One region of the Mesorhizobium humile genome, then DNA from elsewhere that is predicted to be linked to it. Evidence: predicted binding sites of a transcription regulator. Region 1 holds the regulator's gene; each other region holds the start of a gene.
The links. Region 1 encodes PhoB, which activates phosphate uptake and scavenging genes when phosphate is short. Its sites were predicted from a motif close to TGTCATNNANCTGTCAT; they were not measured.

Region 1 (9,999 bases):
AGCGCCGATTTCGCGTCATAGGCACGTTCCTGATAGCGCGCCACCAACGCGATAGCGCCGGCAGCCAGAAGGCCGAACAACCCGAGCATCACCGGAATGGCGCGTGAGGACGGCGGCTCGAAGGCGCTTGTCGGCCTGAACAGCACGGTCCAGGGCCGGCCCGCGACGACGATATCGCGACGCGCCAGAAGTTTCGCGCCGATGCGTTCCGCCGGCGGTGCTTCAGAACGGAAAAGCAGATTGCCGCCCTCCGGCTTGCCGTCAAAGACCTCGACATTGACCGGCAGCAGCGGCGAGCGGCTGAGCGCGACCTGGAACAGGTCCTGGGCTCGGAACGCCGCGTAGAGGAAGCCGGCGGTCGAAGAGCGGCTTGCATTGATGACCTCGGGCGCGGTTTCGACGTTCAGCCGCACGAAGACCAGGAAGCCCGTGAAGGTCTGCGCCACGCCGGCGCCCTGTCCGAGCTGGACCACGCCGCTCGCATGCTGCCGGTCGTCGGCCATCGCCTTTTCGATCGCCGCGCGCCGCACCGGCTCGGTGAACATGTCGAAGCCGATGATCGACTGGTTGGACGTATCGAGCGGCTCGAACAGCACGATGGGCGTGCGCCATTGCTCGGTCGTTGCGGGATAGACCGGATGCGCCGTCCCGAGGTCGTGCAGGATGTCGCGTTCGACCGCCGCCTCGTCGCCGGTCTTGGCGAGCCTCAGGAAGCCGATCCCGCGCAGCCCCGCGAAATTGTCGCTTATGTCGAGCGCGGTGAAGAAGGCTTTGAATTCGCCGCGCGTGATGTCGCCGTTGCGGGCATCGAACAGTGCCTGCGTCGAACGCAGCAGCGACAGATGCAGGTCGATGCGGCTTTCGATGCGGTTGAGCGCGTCGTCGGCGGTCCCCTCGAACTTGATCCGCGCCGCCTCCTGCGTCGCGAAATAAGCGAACCCCGCCATCGTCAGGCTGATCAGCGCGACGGCGACGAAGGCAACGATCGGAAAGAGCTTCTTCAAATCAGCGATGCGGCCCGTGGACGGTCGACGACCTTTATGGGCAAGTCTCCGCGCCAACACAATGGCGCGGCCAAATCATCACAGGGGCTGGTACATCACGCAGCCGTTAATTAGCCGGCTATCCGTTCATGCCGCGATCTTCAGCGCGCCTGGACCCGGGATGGCGCCTGGCGGGCATTTGCCCAGGATGATCATGCCGAGCACCTCGTCCTGGGTGACGTCGGTCGTGCGCGCGGTGCCGACCACCTGGCCGTTCTTCATCACGCAGACCCGGTCGGCGAGTTCGAACACGTCGTGGATGTCGTGGCTGATCAGGAAGATGCCGATGCCGTCGGCCTTGAGCTGCTTGACCAGTTCGCCGACCTGCGCCGTCTCTTGCGGGCCGAGCGCCGCCGTCGGCTCGTCCATGATCAGGATGCGGGCGTTGAACAGGATCGCGCGCGCGATCGCCACCGACTGCCGCTGTCCGCCCGACAGCTTGATGACAGGCTCCTTGAAGCGCTGGAAGCGTGGATTGAGCCGGCCCATCACCTTGCGCGCCTCGGCTTCCATGGCGACGTCGTCCAGCGTGCCCCAACCCGTCATCAGCTCGCGGCCGAGGAACAGATTGGCGGCGGCATCGACATTGTCGGCCAGCGCCAGCGTCTGGTAGATCGTCTCGACGCCGTATTTCTTGGCGTCGCGCGGATTGGAGATCGAAGCCTCCTCGCCATTGATGAAGATCTGCCCGCTGTCGCGCTTGTAGGCGCCGGACAGGATCTTGATCAGCGTCGATTTGCCCGCGCCATTGTGGCCGAGCAGCGCCATCACTTCGCCGGGGAAAAGATCGACCGAGGCGTCGTCGACGGCGCGGATGCCGCCGAAGGCGATCGAGATGTTGCGCATGTCGACCAGCGGAACGCCGGCGGGAGCGGATTTTTCAGCCATGCTCGTTCTCCTCAGACCCGCTTGCGATAGATGGTGTCGAGCCACACCGCGACGACCAGCACGGCGCCCACGACGATGCTCTGCAGCGGCGAATCGACGCCGAGCAGCACCATGCCGGACTGCAGCGACTGCATCAGAAGCGCGCCGAGCATCGCGCCGAGCACGGTTCCGGAGCCGCCGGCGAGCGAGGTGCCGCCGATGACCGCCGCGGCGATGACCAGGAGTTCGTCCAGCGTTCCGAGCACGTTTGTCGAGGAGTTCTGCCTGGCCGACGAGATCGCCGCCGCGATCGTCGCCAGCACGCCCATGATCATGAACACCTTCATGGTGATCCAGCGCGTGTTGATGCCGGCGAGGTTGGCTGCTTCCGGATTGCCGCCGATGGCAAAGACATAGCGGCCGAAGCGCGTGCGCTTGGTGACGAAGGTCATGATCAGGCCGACGGCGACGGCCATCAGCACCGGAATGGCGATGCCATGCGCGATGAACAGCCCGCCTTCGGGAACGGTGATGTTGTTGGCGGCGGCGTAGCGGTTCACGATGCCGACCGGCCAGGGATAGGAATTGGCGAGCCACACTGCGCCCAGGATGACCGCGCAGGTGACGGTGGCGAGCAGCGTCTCGGCCCAGACCGGACGCAGCGGGAAGCGGAAGCGCTTGCGCTGCACGCGGCCGTTGAAATGCATGAAGATGACCGCCAGGCAGGCGGCGATGCCGACGGCCCAGCTCCACTTGGCGCCGATCGAGCCCGCCGGGCCGCCGCCCATCAGCTGGAACGTGGCGTCGAGCGGCGCCACGGTCTGGCCGCTGGTGACCCACCAGGCAGCGCCCCGCCATACCAGCAATCCGCCCAGCGTGACGATGAAGGCCGGCACTTCGAGATAGGCGATGATGAAGCCCTGGAAGGCGCCGATGATGAGGCCGAGCGCCAGGCCGATCAGCAATGCCAGGACCCAGATCCAGGGATTGCCCAATTCAAGCCCGACGAAGCGAACCAGGAAATGCACTTGGGCAAAGCCCATGACCATGCCGATCACCCCTTCGGCCGATCCGACCGACAGGTCGATGTTGCGCATGACGATGACCAGCACCATGCCTGAGGCCATGATCGCCACGGCCGAAGTCTGAACCGACAGGTTCCACAGATTGCGCGGCGTCAGGAAGGTGCGGCTGTCGAAGTCGAGCGGATTGACGCCGAGGCGCAGGCTGGAAATCACGTGCAGCCCGACCCAGATCAGCAGCAGCGCGCCTATCATGCCGAGCATGCGGGTATCGATCTCGGTTGCCTTCAGGAACCTGGCGACAGCGCCAAGTTCCGACGCGCGCGCGGTGTCCGCCGATTGGGTAGACGTCGTATCGGTCATGATTTCCTCCCGCCGGCCTGCCCGTCTGACGCGGATGCCTGGCCAAGCCTAGAAGCTATCCGCCAGAGGCGGAAACACAAATCTTTTTGAGAAAACGCCGCGGCTTCAAAGCAATCCCAGGAAAAGTGCGTGGCGGTTGGGATCGGCGACTTCGCCGTAGCTTCCCGTCCGGGATTGCGGCAACAAGGAACTGGAGCGGTTCATCGAACCGCTCCAGGCCGCGGCGCAGGATTTTGATCGAGAGCCGGCAAACTTAGTTGCAGACCTTGACGCTGCCGGCGGCAACGCCAGCGCAAACTTCGTCCTTCTTGATCCAGCCGGCGTCGATGACGACGTTGAGATTGTCCTTGGTGATCGCGATCGGGGTCAGGAACAGCGACTTGACGGTGTTGCCGCCAGGCGTCGTGAAGTCCTTGGCGCCGGCGATGTCGCCCATCTTCTTGCCGTTGGCGAGCTGCGAGGCGATCTCGGCGGCGTTCTTGCCAAGCTCGCGCGCGTCCTTCCACACCGACACGGTCTGCGTGCCGAGCGCGATGCGGTTGAGCGCCGCGTGATCGCCGTCCTGACCCGAGACCGGAACGGTGCCGGCCAGGCCTTGCGCCGTCAGCGCCGCTACGACGCCGCCGGCGGTGCCGTCATTGGCCGCCACGACCGCGTCGACCTTGTTGTCGTTGGCGGTCAGGAACTGCTCCATGTTCTTCTGCGCGTTGGCCGGCAGCCAGCCGTCGGTATAGGCCTCGCCGACATTCTTGATCTTGCCGCTGTCGATCGCCGCCTTGAGCACTTCCATGGAGCCCGAGAACAGGAAGTCGGCGTTCGGATCGGAACCCGAGCCCTTGATGAAGACGTAGTTGCCTTCCGGCTTGGCCTTGAACACCTCGCGGGCCTGCATGCGGCCGACTTCCTTGTTGTCGAAGGTCAGGTAGAAGACGTCCTTGTTCTCGATCAGGCGGTCATAGCCGACGACCGGAATGCCTTCGTCGAGCGCCTTCTGCACCGCCGGACCGATGGCCGAGGCATCCTGAGCCAGGATGATCAGCGAATTGGCGCCCTGCGAGATCAGGCTTTCGACATCGGTCAGCTGCTTGCCCGGATTGGACTGCGCGTCGGCCGAAATATACTTGTCGCCGGCGGCCTCGATGGCTGCCTTCATCGCCGCTTCGTCGGTCTTCCAGCGCTCTTCCTGGAAATTCGACCAAGAGACGCCGATCACCTTGTCCTTCGCCTCGGCGACCGACGCCAACGTCAGCGACATGGCAACGCCCGCCAGGATGGCGGCTGCGAATTTCTTCATGATATCCTCCCTGCGCTCTGTGCGGCGCGACCCAGACTGGCCCGAAGGCCGGTAAAGAGGCTTTTTTTCGAGCCTCAAAAAAATAGTGATCCAGCAAAACGACGCTGTCAACTGCGATTCTGATGGGTTTTGATGGGTCCGAACATTTTTTTCGACACCCGCAATAAATAATGACATGGACCTTGGCTTCTGCCAGTATCCAGAAGCAATTCCAGGAAAAGTGCGCAGCGGTTTTCCGCCCGGAATTGCGTCAGAACAAAAGACAGACGGTTCGCCGTTTCCGCAAATGGTGAACCGTCTGGCGTGTCAACGCTAGGCCATGGCATCATCACAAGGCCGCGATGACCGGGGAGGACGTGCGAAGACATGTCGGTCGGAATCCGTCACGACGATTTGCGCCGGCGCAACCGCGCCATGGTGATTTCGGCCGTGCGCCGCGCCGGCCAGCCTTCGCGCACGGAGATTGCCGCCACCACCGGGCTCAGCCACTCGACCATTTCGGCGATCTCCGCCGATCTGATCCAGGAAGGCATTCTCACCGAGAGCAAGGCCAGCGAGCCGACGGCGCTGAAACGCGGCCGGCCGCAGATCGGCCTGGCGCTGAACCCCGAAGCCGCCGCGGTGCTGACCGTGGTCTTGTCGCTGAACTTCCTGTCGGTCGCCGTGATCGATTATGCCGGCCAGGTGGTCGCCGAGGAGCAGCAGCGCTTGGACACGCTTGTCATGCCCCGCGACGACTTGATCGGCGAATGCGTGGCGATCGTCCGGCGCCGGCTGCAGGATCCCGACCTCGACGTGAGCAGCGTCGCCCGCCTCGCCATGGGCATCCAGGGCATCACCGATTCCCACGCACGGGCCATGCTGTGGTCGCCGATAACGCCGCTGACCGACATTCCTTTCGCCGACATCCTCGAGCAGGAATTCGGCATCCCCGCCACCATGGAGAACGACTGCAACATGATGGCGGTGGCGCTGCAATGGCGCGACCCCGAGCGCTATCGCGACGACTTCATCGCCATCCTCCTGTCGCACGGCATCGGCATGGGTCTGGTGCTGAAGGGCGCGCTGTTCACCGGCACGCATTCCTCGGGCGGCGAATTTGGCCACATGATCCACCGCCCGGGCGGCGCGCTTTGCCGCTGCGGCCGGCGCGGCTGCGTCGAGGCCTATGCCGGCAATTACGCGATCTGGCGCAGCGCCATGAAAATGAGCGAGGACGCCGAGCCGGTCGACGTCGGCGACGCCGACATGCGAGCCCTCGCCGCCAAGGCGCGCGAGAAGGACGGCCCCGAGCGGGAGGCTTACCGTCGGGCCGGCGAGGCGCTTGGTTTCGGTCTCGGCAGCCTGTTCGCCCTCATCGACCCGGCGCCCGTGGCCATGGTCGGCGTCAGCGCGGCCGCCTTCGACCTGATCGAGCCGGCGCTAAGGGCGGCGATCGCCCAGACCGCGGGCGGCCAGCACTCGGAATCGATCTCCTTCGACACCGAGCCTAACGAGCTGCCGCTGATCCGCGAAGGCTGCGCCATGCGCGCGCTGACCTTCGTCGACCAGGAGATTTTCGCGCCGGGCATGCAGGCAAGAGCGGGCAGCGGAAAAAACGTGGCCTGAGCGGCTTTGAAGTGACCGCTGGTCGCTGAGGACAGCAGCAGACGCTTGAGATTAGCGATGGCCCCGCAGCTTCGTCATTCCAGGGCGAAGCAGGAGCGAAGCGACGCAGCGCAGACCCTGGAATCCATGCCGTTACTTCGATCGTAGGCGCAGCGGAGCAGAATTCTGCACCGCCCCGGCGCGTCGAAGTCACGGAATGGATCCTCGGGTCTGCGCTGCGTCGCTACGCTCCTTGCTCCGCCCGTGGATGACGACGCTAGAAGCGTCTCGGCTAATCACCATCGCAGATGCCGGGAGCGGAGCCCGTCAGCGCTTCCGCGCCCTATCCCTAATCCTCCCTGATCGCGTAACCCGCCCCGCGAATGGTTCGGATGACGTCGGGCATGCGGCCGTTGTTGACCGCCTTGCGCAGGCGGCCGACATGGACGTCCACCGTGCGCTCGTCGATATAGATCGTCTCGCCCCAGACATTGTCGAGCAGTTGGCTGCGCGAGAACACGCGGCCAGGATGCCGCATCATGAATTCGAGCAGGCGGAACTCGGTCGGGCCGAGCCTTATCTCGCTCTTCTTGCGGTAGACGCGATGCGACTCGCGGTCGAGCACGATGTCGCCGACCTTGAGCACGCTGGACAGCACCTCCGGCTTGGCGCGGCGCAGCAGCGCCTTGACGCGCGCCATGAATTCCGGCGTCGAGAACGGCTTGACCAGGTAGTCGTCGGCGCCGGTCGAGAGCCCGCGCACGCGGTCGCTTTCTTCGCCCCGCGCCGTCAACATGATGATCGGCAGCCGCTCGGTCTCGGGCCGCATCCTGAGGCGCCGGCAGAGCTCGATGCCGGAAACCGCCGGCACCATCCAGTCGAGCACGAGCAGGTCGGGAACGTTTTCCTGAAGGCGGATTTCGGCCTCGTCGCCGCGGGTCACCACTTCCACCTGGTAACCCTCGGATTCGAGATTGTAGCGGAGCAGCACCCCCAGCGGCTCCTCATCCTCCACCACCATGATGCGTGGCGCGATCATCGGGGTAACCTTCTCGTCAGGCCGCCGGCGCCGACATTGCCGTCTCGTCCTGCTTGGGACGGTTGGCGGGCAATTGCGTACCGGTGAGCACATAATAGGCGTTCTCGGCGATGTTGGTCACATGGTCGCCGATGCGCTCGAGATTCTTGGCGCAGAACAGAAGATGCGTGCAAGCGGTGATGTTGCGCGGATCTTCCATCATGTAGGTCAACAGCTCGCGGAAGACGGACGTGTATTTGACGTCGATGCGCTCGTCGTCGTTGCGCAGCTTGGCCAGCGCAGTGGCGTCGCCCACCATATATTCCTGGGTCACGGCCTGGACCTGGATCAGCACCAGCTGCGCCATGGAATCGATCGAATGCGTGAGGTCGCGCGGCGCGGTGCTGACGCCGACCGCGCCAACGCGCTTGGCGATGTTCTTGGCAAGATCGCCGATGCGTTCGAGATCGCCCGCCATGCGGATCGAGCCGACAACGTTGCGCAGGTCGTCCGCCATCGGCTGCCGCTTGGCGATCAGCGTGATGGCGCGGTCGTCGAGCTCGCGCTGGCGCGCGTCCATGATGGCGTCGTCGGAGACGACGCGCTGCGCCAGCGCATTGTCGGTTTCGAGCAGGGCCCTGGTCGCGCCGCCGACCATGGAGCCGGCCAGATCGCCCATGTCGTTGATGAGCCGGCTGATCTGCCTCAGATCCTCGTCGAAGGAAGCGACGGTATGTTCGGCCATGATGATGTCCTCGTATGAACTCAGCCGAAGCGGCCGGTGATGTAGTCCTGCGTGCGCTTTTCGCGCGGCGAGGTGAAGATCTTCTCGGTCCGGTCGAACTCCACCAGCTCGCCCAGATACATGAACGCCGTCTGCCTCGACACGCGCGCCGCCTGCTGCATGTTGTGGGTGACGATGACGATCGTATAGTCGGCCTGCAACTCGTCGATCAGTTCCTCGATCTTGGCGGTCGACAGCGGATCGAGCGCCGAGGCCGGCTCGTCGAGCAGGATGACCTCGGGCTTCACCGCCACGGTGCGGGCGATGCACAGGCGCTGCTGTTGGCCGCCGGAAAGGCTGAGGCCGCTGGCGTTGAGCTTGTCCTTGACCTCGTTCCACAGCGCGGCGCGCTTCAGCGCCGACTCGACGCGGCTGTCCATCTCGGCCTTGCTGATCTTCTCATACAGCCTGACGCCGAAGGCGATGTTCTCGTAGATCGACATCGGGAACGGCGTCGGCTTCTGGAACACCATGCCGATCTTGGTGCGCAGCAGGTTGAGGTCCTGCGAGCGGTCGAGGATGTTCTTGCCGTCGAGCAGTACCTGGCCCTCGGCACTCTGCTTCGGATAGAGCTCGTAGATGCGGTTGAGCACGCGCAGCAGCGTCGACTTCCCGCAGCCCGACGGGCCGATGAAGGCGGTCACGCTGCGCTCCGGCAAGGACAGGTTGATGTCCTTCAGCGCCTTCGATTGGCCATAGTAGAAATTGAGGTTCTTGACCTCGATCTTGGCCTTCTCGACGGTCGTGTCGGCTACGTTCAGGTCGGTGGACAACATCGGTTTCATCTGTCCTCTCTGCGTCCGGTCAGGCTGCGGGCGATGATGCTCAGCCCGAGAACCGTAAGGGTGATTATGAGTGCGCCCGTCCAGGCCAGCTGCTGCCATTCCTCGTAAGGGCTGAGGGCGAACTGGAAGATGGTCACCGGCAGGCTGGCCATCGGGGCATTGAGATTGCTCGACCAGAACTGGTTGTTGAGCGCGGTGAAGAGAAGCGGCGCCGTCTCGCCGGAGATGCGGGCGATCGCCAGCAGGATGCCGGTCACGATGCCGGACAGGGCCGCGCGGTAGGCGACCGAGCGGATCACCACCCAGCGTGGCGCGCCGATGGCGGTGCCCGCTTCGCGCAGCGCGTTGGGCACGAGGTTCAGCATGTCCTCGGTGGTGCGCACCACGACGGGGATCACCAGGATCGACAGCGCGACGGCGCCGGCAATCGCCGAGAAGTGCCCCATCGGCCGTACCATCAGCTCATAGACGAACAGGCCGATGATGATCGATGGCGCCGACAGCAGGATGTCGTTGATGAAGCGCACGATCGTCGTGAGCTTCGAGAAGCGCCCGTACTCGGCCATGTAGGTACCGGCCAGCACGCCGATCGGCGTGCCGACTATGATGCCGATGATGGTCATGACGATGCTGCCGTAGATGGCGTTGAGCAGGCCGCCGGCGTCGCCGGGCGGCGGCGTCATCTGCGTGAACACGGCCAGGTTCACCCCGGAGAGCCCCTTATAGAGCAGCGCCCCGAGGATCAACGCCAGCCAGGCGAGGCCGATGCCCGCCGCGACGACGCACAGCGCCATCATCACGGCGTTCTTGCGTTTGCGGCTTTGGTGAAGCGATGCGGCAGTCGACATCGGTCAGGCTCCCGTGCGGCTATCGATGCGCAACAGCATGTAGCGTGCGAGCGCGAGGATGATGAAGGTGATGATGAACAGGATCAGGCCGAGCGATACCAGCGAGGACGTATAGAGATCGCCGTCGGCCTCGGTGAATTCGTTGGCGATGGTCGCCGAGATCGTCGTGCCCGGCGCAAACAGCGAGGCGCTGATGCGGTGCGCGTTGCCGATGACGAAGGTGACGGCCATCGTCTCGCCGAGCGCGCGGCCGAGGCCGAGCATGACGCCGCCCATGATGCCGACGCGGGTATAGGGGATGGTCACGCGCCGGGTCACTTCCCAGGTCGTGCAGCCGATGCCGTAGGCCGATTCCTTCAGCACCGCCGGCACCGTGTCGAACACGTCC
Region 2 (9,999 bases), on a different contig from region 1:
GAAGCGCATCGCCGCGATGGGCGGGCATGCCGAGCGCATGGTCGAACAGGCGGTCGCGGCGTTGGTGAATGTCGACCATGGCCTCGCCCAGAAGGTCATCCAGGACGATTTCGTCCTCGACGAGGGCCAGCGCGAGATCGACGACAAGGCCATCATCATCATCGCCAGGCGCCAGCCGATGGCGACCGACCTTCGCGAGATCGTCGGCGCGATCCGCATCTCGGCCGACATCGAGCGCGTCGGCGACTTGGGTAAGAACGTCGCCAAGCGCGTCGCTTCGGTCGACGGCCGCCAGCCGAACAGCCTTTTTCGCGGCCTGGAGGCGCTTGCCAACCTTGCGCTGACGCAGCTCAAGGAAGTGCTCGACGTCTATGCCTCGCGCTCGGTCGAGAGGATCGGCTTGGTGCGCGACCGCGACGACCAGATCGACGCCATGTACACCTCGCTGTTCCGCGAGCTTTTGACCTACATGATGGAAGATCCGCGCAACATCACGCCCTGCACGCATCTTCTGTTCTGCGCCAAGAACATCGAGCGTATCGGCGACCATGCCACCAACATCGCCGAGACGATCTATTACATCGTCACCGGCGACCAGATGCCGGCCGACCGGCCGAAAGGCGACAAGACCGACAAGGTCGTACTTCCCGGCGCGGTGCCGGCTAAGTGAACGGGTGCCTCTCGAACGGCTTCCTGATTTAGGCTAAGCTTCTCCGGGCACAGCGATTTGTCAGTCGCAGTCTCGGGAGGTTTGCGATGGAACAAGTTCGGAACCTGACCCCGGCCCCAACGTCGGGCATCATTGCATCCAGCGTCTATTCGGGCGGCAAGCGCGTCGCCGATATCGCCGTCGAGCAGGCCGGGGAATGGGCGGCAAGACCCGGCCATGTCGTCTGGATCGGCCTGCTCGAGCCCGACCGCAACCTGCTGCTCAGGGTGCAGGCGCAGTTCCACCTGCATGACCTGGCGATCGAGGACGCCGAGCATCCGCATGCGCGCCCGAAGATCGAGCAATATGGCGACGCCCTCTTCATCGTCGCCCGCACCGCGCAATTGATCGACGGCCGCGTCACGTTCGGCGAGACGCATCTGTTCGTCGGCACCGGCTACATTGTCAGCGTCCGGCACGGCCCGTCGACCTCTTACGCCGCCGTGCGCCAGCACTGGGAGAGCTGCCCGCATTCGCTCGCCAAAGGCGAGGATTTCGTCCTCTACGCCATCCTCGATTTCATCGTCGACAATTATATGCCGGTGTTGGAGCAGATCGAGGACGAGGTCGAGGCGATCGAGGACAAGGTGCTTTTGAAGCCGATGACCGGCACCGATATCGAGCGGCTCTACATGCTGCGCCGCGATCTCTTGCGCCTGCGCAATGCGGCGCTGCCGCTGGTCGAGGTCTGCCGTCGGCTGACCAGCGCCGAGCTGCCGCAGATCCATGCCGCCATGCATCCGTTGTTTCGCGACGTGACCGACCACATCCGCACCGTGCAGGAAAAGATCGATAGCCTGCGCGAGGTCCTGGCCTTCGCTTTCGAAGCCAGCCTGCTCGTCGGGCAGAGCCAGGAAACCGCTATCTCCAAGAAGCTCGCCTCATGGGCCGCCATCCTGGCGGTTCCCACGGCTTTCGCCGGCATCTACGGCATGAACTTCTCCGACATGCCGGAATTGAAGATGGAATATGGCTATCCCATCATCCTGCTGGTGATGGCCTCGATCTGCTCATTCCTGTACTGGCGGTTCAAGAAGAACGGGTGGCTGTGAGCGGCAGCGAATAGGGAGTAGCGAATAGGGAACAACGAAAAAACGGCTTGCTCCCAGTCACAGAAGCCAAGCCGTTCTATTCGCTATTCGCTATTCGCTATTCGCTATTCGCTATTCGCTCAGCGCGCCCTACGGCGCTCCCCCGCCGGCTGGAACGCAACACGGGAGTGGTACTTGCAGTACGGTCCCGTTTCGGCGGCGTCGTTGCCGCAGAAGTTGAAGTCTTCCGAGAGCGGATCGCCGTTCGGCCATTTGCAGGTGCGTTCGGTCAGCTCGACGAGCTGCAGATGCCGCGAGATCGGCACGACCACGTTCTCGACCGGGCGGATATAGTGGCGCGCGACCGGCTCGGCGTCGAACTGCACCTGCAGCGCGGTGGCGCCGATGGTGGCCGTCACATGACGCGTGGCGCTTGCGGCGCGGGTCACCGATTTCTGCATCGAGGCGCCTTGCGTCGCCTTTTTCTGGCGCGCCGGGGCGGCCGTCGCGCGGCCGCGGCCCGACAGCTTCAGGCGATGCACCTTGCCGATGACGGCATTGCGGCTCACTCCGCCAAGCTGTGCGGCAATCTGGCTGGCGCTCAGACCCTCCGACCACAATTTCCTGAGAAGTTCTACCCGCTCGTCAGTCCAGTTCATGAGACCGCGCTCCTGCTGAAGCGTGCGGCAGCCAGAATCCTTTCCCGAGCCGGCTCTCGCCGGGCAAACGACACCACATGTACCGGGTGATTTAGGTCCGCCGCACGAAATATAGTTATTTCTCGACTACAATTACCTTATGCGCTGACTCGGTGACAAGAGTCCCCAGGGCAACACCGATTCGGTTTTTACGGTTTTCCCCAACTTGCCTGACCACTGATGGGCCGGCATGTCGCCAGGAGTTGCCACGCGCTTGTGCGTGACGTTTTCGTTGACTTCATGGCCGAAAAACATGATAAGCCGCAAAGGCCGCCGCATTGGCGGCTTTTTTGATTTCCGGTTCCGGAGACGCATATAATGAGCGGTTCGGCGCTTTACGAGACCTTTGCTCGCGCACCCCTGGCTTTCGACCGCGGGGAGGGGACCTGGCTGGTCACCGACAAGGGCGAGCGATATCTCGACTTCGCGGGCGGCATCGCCGTGAATTCGTTGGGCCACAGCCATCCGCATCTGGTCGCGGCGCTCACCGAGCAGGCCGCCAAGCTGTGGCACGTCTCCAACCTCTATGAGATCCCGGAACAGCGCCGGCTGGGCGAGCGGCTGACCGAAGCGACCTTTGCCGACAAGGTGTTCTTCACCAATTCCGGTGCCGAGGCGCTGGAATGCGCCATCAAGACGGCCAGGCGCTATCATTTCGTCAAGGGCCAGCCTGAGCGTTTCCGCATCATCACCTTCGAGGGCGCCTTCCACGGCCGCACGCTGGCGACGATCGCCGCCGGCGGCCAGTACAAATATCTCGAAGGCTTCGGCCCGAAGGTCGAAGGCTTCGACCAGGTGGCTTTCGACGACATCGACGCCGCTGAAAAGGCGATAACGCCGGAGACGGCGGCGATCCTGATTGAGCCGGTCCAGGGCGAGGGCGGTATCCGTCCGGTGCCGACGCAATCGCTGAAGCGGCTGCGGCAACTCTGCGACAAGCATGGCCTGCTGTTGATCTTCGATGAGGTCCAGTGCGGCATCGGCCGCACCGGCAAGCTGTTCGCGCATGAGTGGACGGGCGTCACGCCCGATTTGATGGCGATCGCCAAGGGCATAGGCGGCGGCTTTCCGATGGGCGCCTGCCTTGCCACGGACGAGGCGGCGACCGGCATGACGGCCGGCGTGCACGGCACCACCTTCGGCGGCAATCCGCTGGCGATGGCGGTCGGCAACGCCGTGCTCGACGTCGTGCTGGCCGACGGCTTCCTCGAGGACGTGCAGCGCAAGGCGTTGCTTTTGAAACAGGGTCTGGCCGCGGTCGCGGACGAATTTCCCGATGTCGTCGAGGGCATCAGGGGAATCGGCCTGATGCTCGGCCTGAAATGCGCCATGCCCAACACCAAGGTGAACATGGCGCTGCGCGATCAGCACCTGCTTGCCGTGCCGGCGGGCGACAACGTCATTCGCCTCCTGCCGCCGCTCACCGTCACCGACGAGGAGATCGGCGAGGCGCTGAAGCGCATTCGCGGCGGCGCCAAGGGCCTGACCGATGCGATTGCGGCCGAAGCCGCGAAATAACTTCTGGAACCTGCCGATGAGTGTTCGCCACTTCACCGATCTATCCGCCGTTTCCGCGGGCGACCTGCGCGTCATGCTCGACGACGCGGTGGCGCGAAAGACCAGGCTCAAGGCTGGCGAGCGTTCAAAACCGCTTGATGGCAAGGTGCTGGCCATGATCTTCGACAAGCCGTCGACGCGCACGCGCGTGTCGTTCGATGTCGGCATGCGCCAGCTCGGCGGCGAGACGATCATGCTGACCGGCACCGAGATGCAGCTCGGCCGTTCGGAGACCATCGCCGACACGGCAAAGGTGCTGTCGCGCTACGTCGACGCCATCATGATCCGCACCACCTCGCATGACCGGCTGCTGGAGCTCACCGAGAATGCCACCGTTCCGGTCATCAACGGGCTGACCGACGACACGCATCCCTGCCAGCTCATGGCCGACATCATGACCTATGAGGAGCATCGCGGTCCGGTGGCCGGCAAGACCTTCGCCTGGACCGGCGACGGCAACAATGTGCTGCATTCGCTGCTCGAAGCCTCGGCACGGTTCCGCTTCAATCTCAATGTCGCGGTGCCGGAGGGCAGCGAGCCTTTCGAGAAATATGTCGACTGGTCGAAAGCCAATGGCGGCAAGGTCCGGTTTTCCCGGTCCGCCGAGGAGGCCGTCGACCATGCCGACTGCGTCGTCACCGACAGCTGGGTCTCGATGGGCCAGGAGCATCGCGCCCGCGGCCACAACGTCTTCCTGCCCTATCAGGTGAATGCTGCGCTGATGGCGAAGGCCAAGCCCGATGCGTTGTTCATGCATTGCCTGCCGGCGCATCGCGGCGAGGAGGTCACCGACGAGGTGATCGACGGGCCGCATTCGGTGGTCTTCGACGAGGCCGAGAACCGGCTGCACGCCCAGAAGGCGGTGCTGGCCTGGTGCCTGGGCGTTTGAGAAGGGCCGACCTGACCGCTTCTGGCCTGATCGGGGTCAACTTGATCTGGGGATATGTGATGCCTATTTGCGGGCCATCACGTAAATTGAACGCGCTTCGACGCATGCGGCTCATCGGGTTGCATGGCTGCGCCCCGGAGTTTTGTCATGTTGGAAACCCATACCTTGGCTGAGCATAGACCCCAACTCGGTGAATTCGGCTTCGCCGGCGACGATCACGTCGTACCTTACGAGGTCGCGCCGCTCGATGTGCGCGGCCGCACCGTGCAGCTCGGGCCGATGCTCGACGCTATCTTGAGCCGCCACGATTATCCCGAGCCGGTCGCCCGCCTTTTAGCGGAAGCCTGTGTGCTCACCGTGCTGCTCGGCACCTCGCTGAAGTTCGAAGGCAAGTTTATCCTGCAGACCCGTACCGACGGTCCGGTGGACATGCTGGTGGCTGATTTCTCGACCCCGCATGCGCTGCGCGCCTATGCGCGCTTCGACGCCGACCGGCTGCAGGCGCTGATCGCCGCCGGCGAGACCTCGCAGCAGACGCTGCTCGGCAACGGCGTCCTGGCGCTGACCATCGACCAGGGCGCGCATACGCAGCGCTACCAGGGCATCGTCCAGCTCGACGGCACCTCGCTCGAGGATGCCGCGCGCACCTACTTCCGGCAATCGGAGCAGATCCCGACCGAGATCAAGATGTCGGTCGCCAAGCTGGTCACGCCCGGCCCGGGCGGCGCGCGCGAGCAGTGGCGCGCCGGCGGCATCCTGGCGCAGTTCCTGCCGCAATCGCCGGAGCGCATGCGCGTTCCCGATATTTCCGGCGGCGACGGTGATCCGCGCGACGTCGCGGACCACCCGGCCGACAATTCCTGGCAGGAATTGCTGGCGCTGCTCGGCACCATCGAGCCGACCGAGCTGATCGACCCGACGGTGGGCGCCGAGCGGCTGCTCTACCGGCTGTTCCACGAACATGGCGTGCGCGTCTTCCGCGGCGTGCCGGTCGCCGACCAGTGCTCCTGCTCGCGCGAGAAGATCCACGGCATCCTTGAAGGCTTTTCGGCGCAGGAGATCAAGGACTCGACCGAGGACGGCGGCATCCACGTCGCCTGCGAGTTCTGCTCGACGCAATACGACTTCGACCCGGCCGAGTTCGCGAAGTAAGCTCTTCCTTCTCCCCGTTTCACGGGGAGAAGGTGCCCGAAGGGCGGATGAGGGGTGGCGCTGACGTCGGTAAAGAGGCCACCCGCCGTGGCGTCGCTGTCATCTGCCTGAAAGAAATCTCAAAGCCCGGCGCTGTTCCTCATTGCCCTGCCGGGCATTTCTCCTCGTAAACGGGGAGAAAGAGGCTAATTCACCGTCCGCCTTGTCCCCGGCATATCGAGCGAGAACGCCGGAATGGCGATATCGAACGTCTCGCCGCGGCCGTTGCGCATCGTGTAATGGCCGACCATGATGCCCGACGGCGTCGAGAGCGGGCAGCCCGAGGTATACTGATAGCTGTCGCCGGGATTGAGCTCCGGCTGGTCGCCGACGACGCCGGCGCCGCGCACCTCCTCGACCCGGCCCCGACCGTCGGTGATATGCCAGTAGCGCGACAGAAGCTGCACGAAATCGTCGGAGCGGTTGTCGATCGTCACCTGGTAGCCCCAGACATAGCGGTTCTCGGACGGATCGGATCGGTCCTCCAGGTAGAAGGGCCTGACCAGCACTTCGATGTTGCGCGTCACTGCGCGATACATGGGCCACTCCGGTTGCCGCCGCGGAATATATGTCACGCTCCGCTCTTAGTAGACGTAGCGCCGACCATCCTGCCAGCCTTGTAAGCGCAGGTGCCGAAAAACAATGTCATTTAAGTGACATACGACAATGTTGGTGTGCACAAACCGCGCCGGGCGACTCGGGCGCTCTGTCGACTGATGAAACGGCCGCATGCGGCCTTTCGGGAGTGACCAGATCTCGATGGAACTGACTATCGCAGCCGGCCTGGCTTCGTCAGCCCTTCTCCTTTCCAATCTCGCCAGCATCGTGCTCGCCTCCTCGCGGCTCGAACGGCGGCGTGTCATAGCGCCGCCCGCTGGCGCGCAGCCGGTCTCGATCATCGTGCCGGCGCGCGGCGTCGAGCCGTTCACGCAGGAGACCTTGCAGCGCGCCTTCTCGCTCGACTGGCCGCGCTATGAGCTGATCTTCTGCGTCGCGCATGCCGAAGACCCGGTGGTCAGGCTGATCGATGCGGCGATGGCGCGCTACCCGGAGGTTCCGGCGCGGCTGCTGATCGGCGACGACCGCATCAGCGCCAATCCCAAGCTCAACAACTGCGTCAAGGGCTGGCGGGCGGCCAGGCACGATTGGGTCATCCTTGCCGATTCCAACGTGCTGATGCCGAGGGACTACGTCCAGCAGCTGATGGCGGCATGGCGCGCGGACACCGGCCTCGTCTGCTCGACGCCGATCGGCTCGCGGCCGGACGGGTTTTGGGCCGAGGTCGAATGCGCCTTCCTCAACACGCTGCAAGCGCGCTGGCAGTATGCCGGCGAGGCGCTCGGCCTCGGCTTCGCCCAGGGCAAGAGCATGCTGTGGAACAAGCCGATGCTGGACGCCAATGGCGGCATCCAGGCTTTGGCCGCCGAGATCGCCGAGGATGCGGCAGCCACCAAGCTGGTCAACAGCCTGGGGCTCAACGTCAATCTCGTCACTTCGCCTTTCGAGCAGCCGCTCGGCCAGCGCCGGTTCGCGGAGATCTGGTCGCGCCAGACGCGCTGGGCGCGGCTGCGCCGGGTCACGTTCCCGCTGTTCTTCGCGCCCGAGATTCTCACCGGCGCCGCGATGGCGCTGCTGCTGGCGCTGATTGCCGCTGCAAGCGCCGGCGTCAGCCTGCCTTCAACAGCCTTGTGCGTGCTGGCGATCGCCTACCTGCCGGAATGCCTGCTGGCTTCGGCCAAGGGCTGGTACCTGTCGCCGCGCACTGTCACCGCGATGATCGTGCGCGACGCGGTGCTGCCCGCCATCTGGGCGCGCGCCTGGTTCGGCGGCGCCGTCGAATGGCGCGGCAACGCCATGACCATCCGCACCAAGGCGGCGACCGAACTGGAAGAGCTCGCCTGAGCCGATTGCGGCTTAGGCGCGCTTAATCTGGCGCCAGGTGGGCTGTTACTTCGCCGCCTTCAGTGCCTGCGCGATGTCCTCCAGCAGATCGTCGGCGTCCTCCAGGCCAACCGAAAGCCTGAGCGTGCCTGGCCCGATGCCTAGCTCTGCCCGCGCCTCGTCGCTCAGGTTCTTGTGCGTGGTCGTCGCCGGGTGGGTGATCAGGCTCTTGGCGTCGCCGAGATTGTTCGAGATCAGCACGATATCGAGCGCGTTCTGGAAGGCGAAGGCCGCCTGCTTGCCGCCCTTGACGTCAAGGCAGATCAGCGTCGAGCCGCCCGACATCTGCTTCTTGACGATGTCGGCCTGCGGATGATCGGCGCGGCCCGGATAGATGACGCGGGCGATCTCCGATCGGCTTGCGAGGCAATCCGCGATCTTGCCGGCGCTCTCGGTCTGCTGGCGCACGCGCAGCGGCAGCGTCTCCAGCCCTTTCAGCAGCGTCCAGGCGTTGAAGGGCGACAGGCTCGGGCCGGTGTGGCGGAAATAGTCGTGCAGGTTCTCGTCGATCCATTTCTTGTCCGACAGGATGACGCCGCCGAGGCAGCGGCCCTGGCCGTCTATGTGCTTGGTCGCCGAATAGACGACGATATGAGCGCCGAGCTGCAGCGGCTTCTGCTGCAGCGGCGTGGCAAAGACATTGTCGACGATCAGCCTGGCGCCGATCGAATTGGCGAGCTTGGCGACCGCGGCGATGTCGACCACTTCCAGCGTCGGATTGGTCGGGCTCTCGAGGAAGAACAGCTTGGTGTTCGGCCTTACCGCCTTTTCCCAATTGGCGATGTCGGTGCCGTCGACCAGCGTTGCCTGGATGCCGTAGCGCGGCGCCAGCGTCTCGACCACCCAGCGACAGGAACCGAACAGCGCGCGCGCCGCGACGATATGGTCGCCAGCCTTGGCGCTGCAAAGCAACGCCGCCGTTACCGCCGCCATGCCGGAGGCCGTGGCGCGGGCATCCTCGGCGCCTTCCAACGCGCACATGCGCTTTTCGAACATGTCGACGGTCGGGTTGGCGTAGCGTGAATAGATGAAGCCCGGCTCCTCGCCCTTGAAGCGGGCCTCCGCGGCCTGGGCCGTCTCGTAGACATAGCCCTGCGTGAGATACATCGCCTCGGCGGTCTCGCCGAATTGGGAACGCAATGTCCCGCCATGCACGAGTGCCGTCTGAGGTTTCCAGTTACGCTTCTTGGTGCTCATAGCCCTGCTTCCAGACACAAAAAAACCGGCCGCGAAGTCGCAACCGGTCCATATAGCCTTGCGGCTCGACGGTCCTTTAGCGACTTGTTTAACGTGGCTGCAAGCCGACCGGCCAAATCACCACGGGATAACGACCCTTTAGACCCGCGCCGCGCTTGCGTCAATTGCCGGCTTCATTAAGAGGTTTGTACCAGCCGGGCGGCAAGAGCCTGCTCAGGTCCTCGCCCGGCCTTGTGAACGGAGCCAGCCTTTGCGGCAGACAGGCATTCTTCCGGATCAGGACATCGCGGCGCTGTTCGACGCCAAGGCGCTGAAGTCGCCGCGCGCGCTGGATGCCGATCAGATCCAGCCGGCCAGCCTCGATCTCAGGCTCGGCGACAAGGCCTATCGCGTGCGCGCCTCCTTCCTGCCGGGGCCTGATCATCTGGTCGCCGACAAGCTCGAACGGCTGAAGCTGCACGAGATCGACCTCACCGGGGGCGCGGTGCTGGAGACGGGCTGCGTCTACATCGTGCCGCTGATCGAAGGCCTGGCGTTGCCCTCGAATGTGTCTGCTTCCGCCAATCCGAAGAGCTCGACCGGGCGCCTCGACATCTTCACCCGGGTGATGACCGATCGCGGCCACGAGTTCGACAAGATTGCCGCCGGCTATCACGGCCCGCTCTATCTCGAAGTCAGTCCGCGCACCTTCCCGATCGTCGTGCGGGCCGGCTCGCGGCTGTCGCAGATCCGCTTCCGCACCGGCAACGCGGTGCTCTCGGAGAACGAGTTGCGCGACCTTCATCG
Region 3 (9,999 bases), on a different contig from region 1:
CTGGAAGGCGTTGCGCCAGAAATCCGATTCGGCGAAGCCGCTCGGCTCGATGTCGAGCAGCGGCGAGAGGCCGAGCGTCACCTGTGAGATGCCTTCCTCGCGAAAGCGGTCGACGGCGAATTTGGTCAGGCCGATTTCGGCATGCGGCGTCGCGTCGACCTGCTTGCGCTTGAAGGAGGTGGTGTAGCCGATCACCTTGCCGTCGCGAAACAGCGGGTCGAAATCGAGAATGGCGAGCAGCCGGCCCTCGGGGCTGTGCAGGAGGAAGCGACGCATGTCGGCGCCGAGCTCTTCGGAGAAGCGGCGGTTGAGGAAACCCATCTCCCAGCGCTTGATGATGCGCTCCTTGCGCCAGTCGGCTGACAGCTGCTTGATCTCTTCCTGCAGGATGTCGGCCCTGCCCTCGGCGAGGGTAAAACCCTTCTTCGTCAGCCAGCGCTCGGAATAGCGCACGGTCTCGTTGCGCTTGCCGGAAAAATCATGCGCCGGCAAAAGCAGCCTGGTGTCGATGCCGAGGCGATTGACCTGGTAGCCGAGGCCGGTCAGCACCTTGGCCGTGTCGGCGCCGATCTGGACGAACCAGGGGCGGCCGGCGGCCTCGACGAAGCGCTTGATATAGGCCGGGCGGTCGGCCGGATCGGCCACCGGGTCGCCCAGCGCAAAATGACGGCTCATCTTGGTGCCGAAGGCGATGTAGCCGTCGCCATCGCTGAAATAGGACAGTTTCTTCTGCACGGCCGTGGAATAGGCGAGCGAGAAATCGCCGTGGCGGCGGACCAGCGCGAGGCGCTCCCCGTCCGTCAATTCGCGCCGCGGAACCTTGGGCGCCACGGCATCGAGAAGCCTGTCGAAATAGATGCGCAGGGGCGCCATGAGCTCCGCGTGCCAAGAAGTTATGACCTGCCGCCCTCAGGTCGCGAATCGCCGCGCGGCCGGTCACGTCGCGCCAGCGCGATATAGGATGCAATTGGCGGCGAATGAAGGGCAAACGTCCGAAAGCGTCCGTATCGTCCATCGGTGGCCGCAACAGGGCGCGAGCTTCGTCGCGGGCCGGATCGCGGCACGCGGCGAGGTTGCGTACCTGCACGCCTATGAGAGCAGTGCCGCGGCGATCGGGCTTTACGAGTCCATCGGCTTCCGTCTCCGAAGCATGATGAACATGGCGGTGGTTCAACGCGCCGGATAATTGACGTAGGAGATTGGCTCAAGGCGCCGTGACTTCGTCATCCACGGGCGGAGCGGGAGCGAAGCGGACGCGTAGACCCGAGGATCCATGCCGTGACTCTAAGGCGGCGCTGCAGCGGTGCAGAATTCTGCTCCGCTGTACTCTACGACCAAGGTAACGGCATGGATTCCAGGGTCTCCGCGACGGAGCTTCGCTCCTGCTCCGCCCTGGAATGACGACGTTGGGGAGGTTTCGGCCAATCCCCAACGTCCGTGATCATGCATGCCGATGCGGCAGCAACTCACACCGCGATCTTGCCGCCGCCCTGCTTCGTAATCGCGACGACCGAAGGCCGCACCGGCATGTCCGGCTTGAAGTCCGGCCAGCGGGTCGACGGATCCTCGTAGTAGGACGGACGGCCAAAGCCTTCCCAGTCCTCGCCGCCATCGCCCGGATGCTGGACGGCGACGAAAGCCGTCTGGTCGTCCGGCGCGAAGAGCGGGCCGCACATTTCAGCGCCGATCGGCACGCGGAAGAACAGTTTCGAAGTCGCCCGCGCCAGGCCTTCGGTGTCGACCGCCCAGAGGCCGTCGGTGCGGCCGGTGGCCTTCGGGCCCTGGCCGTCGGTGGCGACCCACAGCCGCCCGGCGGAATCGACGGCGCAATTGTCCGGCATGCCGAACCAGCCATGGGCGGTGGTCGCGGTCGAGAAGGTGGCGCCGACATCGGCCACCGACGGATCGCCGCATTTCAACAACACTTCCCACTTGCCCTTGGCAGCGGCGAAGTCGCCGCCATCCTCGACGATCTCGATAATGTGGCCGAAGGTGTTGTCGGCGCGCGGGTTGGCGGCGTCGACCTGCTCGGCCTTGCGCTTGGAATTGTTGGTCAGCATGACATAGACCTTGCCGTTGGCGGCATTGGGCTGGATATCCTCCGGCCGGTCCATCTTGGTGGCGCCGAGCAGGTCGGCGGCGCGGCGCGTCTCGATCAGCACGTCGGCCTGGGACGCAAAGCCGTTCTCCGCCGTCAGCGGGCCCTGCCCGAACACGATCGGCATCCATTCGACCGAACCGTCCTCGGCGAACTTCGCCGCATGCAGCGTGCCGTCGTCGAGCAGGTTCATGTTGGCCGCGCGGTCATCGGGATTGAACTTACCGGCGGTGACGAATTTGTAGACATAGTCGAAGCGCTCGTCGTCGCCGAGATAGAAGACGACGCGGCCGTCCTTGGTGACGATCGATTCGGCGCCCTCATGCTTGAAACGGCCCATGGCGGTGCGCTTCCGCGGCACGGAATTGGGATCGTTGACGTCGACCTCGACGATCCAGCCGAAACGGTTCGGCTCGTTCGGCTCCCTGGCGAGATTGAAGCGATCGTAATGCGCGCCCCACTCATAAGCGCCTTCCGGAATGCCGAGGCGCTTGTAGTTGGCGGCCTCCTTGTGGCCCGCCGGCAGGTCGCCGGAAAAGTAGCCGTGGATGTTCTCCTCGGCCATCACATAGGTGCCCCAGGGCGTGACGCCGCCGGCGCAATTGTTGAGCGTGCCGATCACCTTGGCGCCGGACGGATCGGCGTTGGTCTTGAGGCGATCGTGCCCGGCGGCCGGGCCTGACAGCGCCATTTCGGTGTTGGAGGTGATGCGGCGGTTGAGCTTGCCGTCGCGCACCACCTGCCACTTGCCGTCCTGCTTGCGGATCTCGACGATGGTGCCGCCATGCGCGGCCATCTCGACATCGACCTGCTGCTTCGAAAGCGGTGCGACCTCGGCCTTCTTCTTCCCGTCCTTCTCGACGACCGAAACGATGCCGGGGAACATCAGATGCGGGTTGGTGTATTCGTGGTTGACGACCAAAAGGCCGTGCTCGGCCGAGCCGTCGATCGGGATATAGCCGACATAGTCGTTGTTGTAGCCGAACTGCCTGGCCTGTGCCTCGGCCGACTGTTTTGTCGGATCGAACTCCGGCGAGTCGGCGAAGAGCGGATCGCCCCAGCGCAACAGCACGTCGGCGTCATAGCCCGGCGCGACATGGTGCCTGTCGTCGATGCCGGTCTCGAGCTCGTCGAATTTGAAGGCCGAGCCTTCGGCAGCGCGCGCCTCGTCGGCGGCGACCAGGGCCAGCGGGCTGACGGTGGCGGCGATGGCCGAGACAGCCAGCGAACCCATGAGGAAGCCGCGGCGCGAGAAACGCGCGGCGATGATCTCACCCATGGTGCGGTTGTCGGTCGGGTTAACGGGCGGGCCGTCATTTTCCTCGAGCTGGCTGGTACGGAAACGGGTCTCAGGGGTCACGGTCATGTTGTTCCTCTGGCTTCTTGAGGTGGCTGGGGATTTGACCTTTCGACCCCTAAAGCGCGCCGATCACATTTTCGTGACATGGCCGTGATTTGCCAAGCTGTCGATGCCGGCCGCTTTCTCGCCGTCACTATACGGGAGAAGGAGGCTTCGCCGCGATCAGCTTGACGGCTTCGCCCGCTTCGGAAACAAGGGCGGCGGCCGACGCGGCGACGGCGTTCAAGAAGGGACGGCAAGTGAGTTTCTGGGGACTGGCGCAGCTCGGCATTTCGACGGTGATGTTCCTGCTGGCGGCGATGGCGGCCAAGCAATGGGGGATGGCGCCGAGCCTTGCCAAACTGCTTTTGACATTAGCGCTCTACACGGCCGGCAATCTGATCATGCTGCGGCTGGTGCGCGAGTTCGGCATGTCGGTGTCGTTCAGCCTGTCGGCGGTGATCCAGCTTGTCGCGGTCAATGTCGTGGCGCTCGCTTTTTTCGGCGAACGGCTCAACGCTTTGCAGGCAACCGGCATGGTGCTGGCGATCGCCGCCGTCGCCCTGATCACGCTCGGGCCCTATATGCAGAAGCTCTAACCCTCGAGCCTCTCATGAAGCCATCCGTCGGCGCGCTGCTTGCCAAGATCGAATTCCCCCTGCTTCTGGCCGGGCTGGTCATCGCTGGCGGGCTGTGGGGCTTCGAGGAATTGATGGAGGTGGCGCGGGCCACGACGCCGCACGCCTTCGACACCGAGATCCTGCTTGCCTTCCGCCATGCCGGACAGCCGGACAGCCCGATCGGTCCGCTTTGGCTGCAGGGCGCGATGCGCGACATCACCGCGCTGGGCAGCACCGCCGTGCTGGTGCTGATCACGACGGCGACGATCGTCTATCTGCTCTTGATCCGCAGACCCGCGACGGCCCTGTTCATGTTCGCTGCCGTAGCGGGCGGGCAGGTGCTTTCCAGCCTGCTCAAGCTCGAGGTCGACCGGCCGCGCCCCGACCTCGTCTCGCATCTCGTCACCGAGACGTCGCTGTCCTTTCCAAGCGGGCACGCCATGCTGTCGGCGGTGACCTATCTGACCCTCGGCTCGCTGGCCGCCCGCTTCCTGCCGGACCGCAGGTCGAAAGTCTTCGTGCTTGGCCTTGCCGTGCTCACCACCGTGCTGGTCGGCACCAGCCGCGTCTATCTCGGCGTGCACTGGCCGTCCGACGTGCTTGCCGGCTGGTGCGCGGGCTTTGCCTGGGCCATGCTGTGCTGGCTTGCGGCGCGGCTGTTGCAGCGGCGCAAAGTGGTGGCCGACAGGGATTGATCGATGGTTGACGCATATAAATTGATGCTTTAGACATTGTAATATTTATAATATACATCTTCCATAGCTTCAAAGACAGGTTCCGGCCGATGATCACTGCCGCACAGATGCGCGCCGCGCGGGCGTTGACCGGCATCGACCAGAAGACGCTCGCCGAGCGCGCCGGGGTCTCGCTTCCAACGATCCAGCGCATGGAAGCGAGCGACGGCGTGGTCCGGGGCGTGGTCGACACGCTGATGAAGGTCATCCAGGCGCTCGACGCGGTCGGCGTGGAGCTGATCGGCGAGAACCAGACCAGCGAGCGTGGCGGCAGGGGCGTGCGCCTCAAGGCGACCGCGGCGCAGAGCCCGCAAGGCTGAGCGCAATCCTTCACATCGCCGCTTCGATCGGCTCGGCAAGCTTCGGATTGGCGCGCGCGGCAATCAGGCAGCCGGCAACGATGAGGCATGCCCCTGCCAGCGTGGTCCAGGCCACTTTCTCGCCGAAGAAGAACCAGCCAAGCGCGATCGCCCAGATGAAGGCCGAGTATTCGGTCGGGATCAGATATTGCGCTTCGGCCCGGGCGTAGGACCAGCTCATCAAGAATTGCCCAGCGAGCGACAGCAAGGCCACCCCCGCCAGGGGAAGCCAGAGATCGCTCGGCAGCGCAATGGCGAGCCAAGGTGCCGCGGGACCAAGGATGAGTGCGACGAAGAGGTTCTGGAACAGCATGATCTCGACCGGCCTGGCCAGCAGCGCCTGTTGCCGGGATAGGATCAGATTGTAGGCATAGAACACCGTCGAGACGAGCACCGCGACCGTGCCAAGCAGGGCATCTTGCGAATGGCTGGCCGCCCCGAACTGGCCGGCCAATATGATCGCGACGCCCGCCATGCCGGCCAGCGACGCCCAGACCGCCTGCCGCCTTATGCGCTCTCCTAACAACAATGCCGCGAGCAAAAGCGCAAACAGCGGGGCGACGAAGCTGAGCCCGATCGCCTCGGCGAGCGGCAGCCTGGCCAGCCCCCAGAAGAACAAGACCAGGACGATGCCGACAATCGCGGCGCGCAGCGCATGCAGGCCCAGCACCGGAAGGGCCGGCTTGGAACGCGACCCCGCCGACCATGCCGCGCCGGCGACCATTGTGGCGACCACGCTGCGCCACAGCAGCGTGTTATAAACGCCGACCGCGATGGCCAGAGACTTCATTGCCGCATCCATGCCGGACAGCAGGAATATCGCCAGCGCGCATATGAGCACGGGGATCATCGGCGAAACGGCGCCGTTCAGGCTGGATGTCTTCACGGCTTCGCTCATGTGACGGATGAGAGCCGGATAGTGCTGAGCAGGCAACGAAGCCAGATGGCAGCGCCGTCGATGTGGCGGTCCAATCCCAATCGGCGTCGTTGCCGCCGTGACGACGCTTACCAACATCCTACAGCCAGCTAGCTACTGTCCGCAGCAGCCGCCTTTGGCCGACGCTGCCATATCCTTGAAGATCACGCAGTCTTGGCCGGGACCCCCTGCACATGCGACGTTGCATCGTGTCACGAAGCTCTCCAGCCGCCGTTCAAGCAAACGAAGTTCGTTGAGTTTCTGGCGGACTTCATCGAGGTGGGCTTGTGCTATGTCGCGCGTCTCCACGCAATCGCGCCTGCTGCTGATCGACAGGTCCAGCAACACCCTGACCTGATCGATCCCGAAGCCGAAATCTCGGCATTGCTTGATGAAGGTCAGCCGCCCCAGATCATCGTCGTCATAGGTGCGTTGACCTCCGGCTGTGCGTGGTGCCGGAGGCAGCAATCCGATCTCCTCATAGTAGCGGATGGTGGGTGTGGTGACGCCAGTGGCCTTGGCGAGCGCCCCGATGGTGAACACGCGGACGTGAAGATTCATCGCAAAAATACTCCTTGAACCTAAAGTTACTTGAAGGAGTACGCTGCCTTCAAGGTGATGCGAGAGGAAAGTTCGCTGATGGGCTTTTTCGGAAATCGTGTCGTCCTCGTCCGTTGGACGGCGGCAATGCTAGCCATCTCGGCGCTCCTATTTGCCGCCGCCGTCTTGATGGAAGGGGGCGAGCATCGGGAGCCCGCGAGCATCGCCGCGCAAAAGGAGGGCGCCGAGGCCCAGGAACAGGGCGGCCATGATGAAGCGGCCGAAGGCCCTACTGAGGAACAAGCTCGTAAGAGCGCTGAGGCCGGTGAAACGGGTAGTCACGCTGAGGCTGGAGAACCCGACGGCCACACCGAAGAAACGATCCTTGGCATCAACCTCGAAAACCCCTGGCTGGTATGGGGGTTCGTCGGCGTCTCAATCTTACTCGCCGCCGCCGTCAGTCGGTTTGGGTCCATTGCACGGCTCGGCAACGCGGCGCTCTTGCTGGCCATCCTGCTGGCGGGTGTTGCTGCAATTCTCGACGGCCGCGAGGTCTTCCTGCAACTCGCTCGGGGCAACGCAAGCGTCTCCGGCCTCGCCGGGCTGACGGCGCTTGCCCACGCCGCGGTCGTTATCCTGGCCGTGCTGGCCTGGCAGGCTGCTTCTGGTCCAGGAATGGAGAAAGACACGCAATGAATATTGGCAAGACAACAGCAGGCACCGGCCTTGTTCTGGTGCCTGCGCAGTTTGCTGTGGGGCCCTGATTGCGCCGCCGATCACCGCCGCCCTCGCGGCCGTCGGTGTTGGCTTGGCATCGATCGGCCGGCTTGGCTTGGCTTTGGTGGTTGTCGCCGCGGGTGGGCTTTACCTTCTCTCGCGCCGGAAGGCCGTGCCCAACGCCACCTTTCAATCAGCGATGGCACAGAGCGATTGCGGCTGCGGCCCGTCTTGCCCCTCTGTGGTCGAGGACGATGCGCTACCGATCGCCTGCACCCTTGCCGGTTCTCCTAAGCACCTTTCTGACATTCGCAGCTGCACCTCTCAATTCAGCGCCAGTGCCGCGACCTCGCCCTCGCCCATCAGCGGCACGAAGATGCGCTTGCCGTCGGTGCCGATGTCGGCGCTGCCGGGCTTGAAGTGCGCCACCGCAGTCGGCGCGCCGCCGGACTTGTAGCTGTAGAGCGTGCCGGTCATGTAGGCGGTGGCGTAGATGGTGTCGCCTATGGCGATGACGCCGTCGAGATCGGCGAATTTCTGCGCGCCCGGCAGCGGCGTGACCTTCTTTGTGGCGAGGTCGACCGACAGCAGGCCGCCGGGCTCCGCGGTGCTGAAGTCGGTCTTGTTGATGCCCTTGCCCCAGGACGCGACGATCAGCCTGTCGCCATCGGCGAAGACGCCGTTGGGCGAGGCCAGCAGCGCGTCCTTGACGAACAGCTCCGGTCTGTCGCCGTCGATGCTGTAGATCGCGTCGGCCAGCATGTCGCTGACATAGACCTTGCCGGCGCTGTCCTGCGTCATATCGTTGAGAAACACGGCGCCGGGCACGTCGATGGTCTCGACCAGCTTGCCGCTGGCGAGATCGACGACGCGCACCTTGGTGATGTCGGCGGCATAGAGCCTGTCTCCGGAAATCGCCATGCCCTTGGGCGCGTCCATGCCGTCGACCCAGTGGCTCGAGATGACCTTGCCGTCCATCGACAGGAGCGACAGGTAGCCATTGCCGTCCGCCGCGCCGGGATTGCCGACGATGTTGGAGACGACGATGCGGTCGTGGGCGGCATCGACAAGCGCCGATTCCGGCTGCTCGAAGCCGGTGGCGCGCCAGAGTTCGCCGGCCTGCGCGGCGGACACCGCGGCGATGGCGGCGAAGACGATTGAAGCGATGAGACGTTTCATGGGTGCTCTCCTGTGATGACGGCGGAGAGCTAGGATTTCCGATACTTTCCTGGAAGGTGGAACGAGACTAGTATCGGTCTTCGATACCAAATCGGATGAACGAGGCGCATTCCATGAACGGTCCGATCTTCGAGGCGCTGAAACGGACGCTGAAGGCCAAGGGCCTGACCTACCGGACGCTGGCCGAGCGCATGGGCGTTTCCGAGCCGACGGTGAAGCGCATCTTCCATGAGCAGAACTGCAAGCTCGACCGGCTGATGGAGATCTGCGCCGCGGCCGATGTCGAGCTGGAGAACGTGCTCGGCGCGATGAACCGGGGGCCAGGCCCGGCCAACCGCGTCGGGCCGGAGATCGAGCGCCGCCTGTCGACGCGGCCGGCGCTGCTTTTCGTCTTCATCATGCTGTCGGAGAAATTCACGGCCGAGGGCATCATGCGCTCGCAGGGCTTGAGCGAAGCCTCGATGTTCCTCTATCTGCGCGACCTCGAGGAGCTCGGGCTGGTGGCGCTGGGCCGCGGCCTGTCGGCAAGGCTGCTGATCGACACGCCGATCCAGTGGGATTTCGAGGGGCCGCTGAAGCCGCATTTCGAGATGACCAACAAGAATTTCGTCGGCTGGGCGCTCGGCCATATGGAGCAGGGCGCGACTTTCATCAGCTTTTCCAGGCGCATGCGGCCGCAAACCGCGGAGATGCTGCGGCGCGAAGCCGAGGAGCTCGCCGAACGCGCCAGGCTGCTCGCCCACCACGACCAGCACACCACGCCGGAGGACCAGCTCACCGGTTACAAATGGACCTTTGCTTTTGGAGCGACGCCGTTTCCGGCGATCATGCCGATCGGCCCGCACCCGAGGGATGCGGGGGCGCGGGTGGGCGGAGCCACAAATGGAAAGCGGCCGCTGCCGGCGTAGCGCTTTCCCCTTCTCCCCTTGTGGGAGAAGGTGGATCGGCGCGCAGCGCCGAGACGGATGAGGGGTGTTCCAGCGGAGTGAGACGTTGGCGAATTCCGACTGGATGAGCGGGAGCGTCAAGCTGGAGCACCCCTCATCCGGCCGCTTCGCGGCCACCTTCTCCCACAAGGGGAGAAGGTAAGGGCGCCGCGCTCACGCCGCTTTCGCTTCTTCCTGGGATCCCGCGAGGTCGTCGCGCGCCTTGCGGGCGAGCCTCTTGGCCGAGCGCTTGGGGCTGTCGCCGAACAGGTCGGCGGCCTCGGCAAGGCAGGCCTTGGTCAGGCTCTTTTCGGAGCGCTTCAGCAGCTTGCGCAGCAGCTTCGTGTCGTCGGCGTGGCTGAGCGGCTCGCCTTCGGCATCGAGCAGCGCGCGCATGACGAAGACGTCGTGCAATTCGCCGAGCTGTTCGCCGAGCCTGTCGACCGCCTTGCGGCGCGCCTTGATCGGCGTCGGCCACAAGCGGCCGAGCAGCGACAGATGCATGGAATGCGTCTTGGCCGCCTTGCGCAAATCGTGAAAATCCTCGTCCTCGCCGCGCGCCTCCGCCTTG

Region 2: the regulator PhoB is predicted to act here: its motif matches at 6,719-6,735, upstream of RFM52_RS20245 (ceramide glucosyltransferase).
Region 3: the regulator PhoB is predicted to act here: its motif matches at 3,527-3,543, upstream of RFM52_RS00085 (PhoX family protein).

What each region holds. Positions count from the first base shown of each region.
Region 1 covers NZ_JAVIIV010000010.1:211,095-221,093, forward strand. The annotation lists gene RFM52_RS17310 (CHASE domain-containing protein) at 1-1,004, opposite strand, end outside; gene RFM52_RS17315 (ATP-binding cassette domain-containing protein) at 1,131-1,931, opposite strand; gene RFM52_RS17320 (sugar ABC transporter permease) at 1,943-3,295, opposite strand; gene xylF (D-xylose ABC transporter substrate-binding protein) at 3,549-4,589, opposite strand; gene RFM52_RS17330 (ROK family protein) at 4,956-6,197, shown strand; gene phoB (phosphate regulon transcriptional regulator PhoB) at 6,526-7,215, opposite strand; gene phoU (phosphate signaling complex protein PhoU) at 7,232-7,939, opposite strand; gene pstB (phosphate ABC transporter ATP-binding protein PstB) at 7,960-8,763, opposite strand; gene pstA (phosphate ABC transporter permease PstA) at 8,760-9,611, opposite strand; gene pstC (phosphate ABC transporter permease subunit PstC) at 9,615-9,999, opposite strand, start outside.
Region 2 covers NZ_JAVIIV010000013.1:154,516-164,514, forward strand. The annotation lists gene phoU (phosphate signaling complex protein PhoU) at 1-670, shown strand, start outside; gene RFM52_RS20215 (magnesium and cobalt transport protein CorA) at 757-1,761, shown strand; gene RFM52_RS20220 (GcrA family cell cycle regulator) at 1,881-2,399, opposite strand; gene RFM52_RS20225 (aspartate aminotransferase family protein) at 2,757-3,956, shown strand; gene argF (ornithine carbamoyltransferase) at 3,973-4,884, shown strand; gene RFM52_RS20235 (Hsp33 family molecular chaperone) at 5,008-6,036, shown strand; gene apaG (Co2+/Mg2+ efflux protein ApaG) at 6,222-6,614, opposite strand; gene RFM52_RS20245 (ceramide glucosyltransferase) at 6,835-7,977, shown strand; gene RFM52_RS20250 (O-succinylhomoserine sulfhydrylase) at 8,023-9,213, opposite strand; SAM riboswitch at 9,270-9,347, opposite strand; gene RFM52_RS20255 (2'-deoxycytidine 5'-triphosphate deaminase) at 9,464-9,999, shown strand, end outside.
Region 3 covers NZ_JAVIIV010000001.1:6,801-16,799, reverse strand. The annotation lists gene RFM52_RS00095 (phosphatidylglycerol lysyltransferase domain-containing protein) at 1-873, opposite strand, end outside; gene RFM52_RS00090 (GNAT family N-acetyltransferase) at 968-1,186, shown strand; gene RFM52_RS00085 (PhoX family protein) at 1,467-3,464, opposite strand; gene RFM52_RS00080 (hypothetical protein) at 3,698-4,036, shown strand; gene RFM52_RS00075 (phosphatase PAP2 family protein) at 4,051-4,752, shown strand; gene RFM52_RS00070 (helix-turn-helix domain-containing protein) at 4,842-5,111, shown strand; gene RFM52_RS00065 (DMT family transporter) at 5,122-6,048, opposite strand; gene RFM52_RS00060 (MerR family transcriptional regulator) at 6,181-6,627, opposite strand; gene RFM52_RS00055 (hypothetical protein) at 6,658-7,302, shown strand; gene RFM52_RS00050 (SMP-30/gluconolactonase/LRE family protein) at 7,648-8,502, opposite strand; gene RFM52_RS00045 (helix-turn-helix domain-containing protein) at 8,616-9,410, shown strand; gene RFM52_RS00040 (CHAD domain-containing protein) at 9,603-9,999, opposite strand, start outside.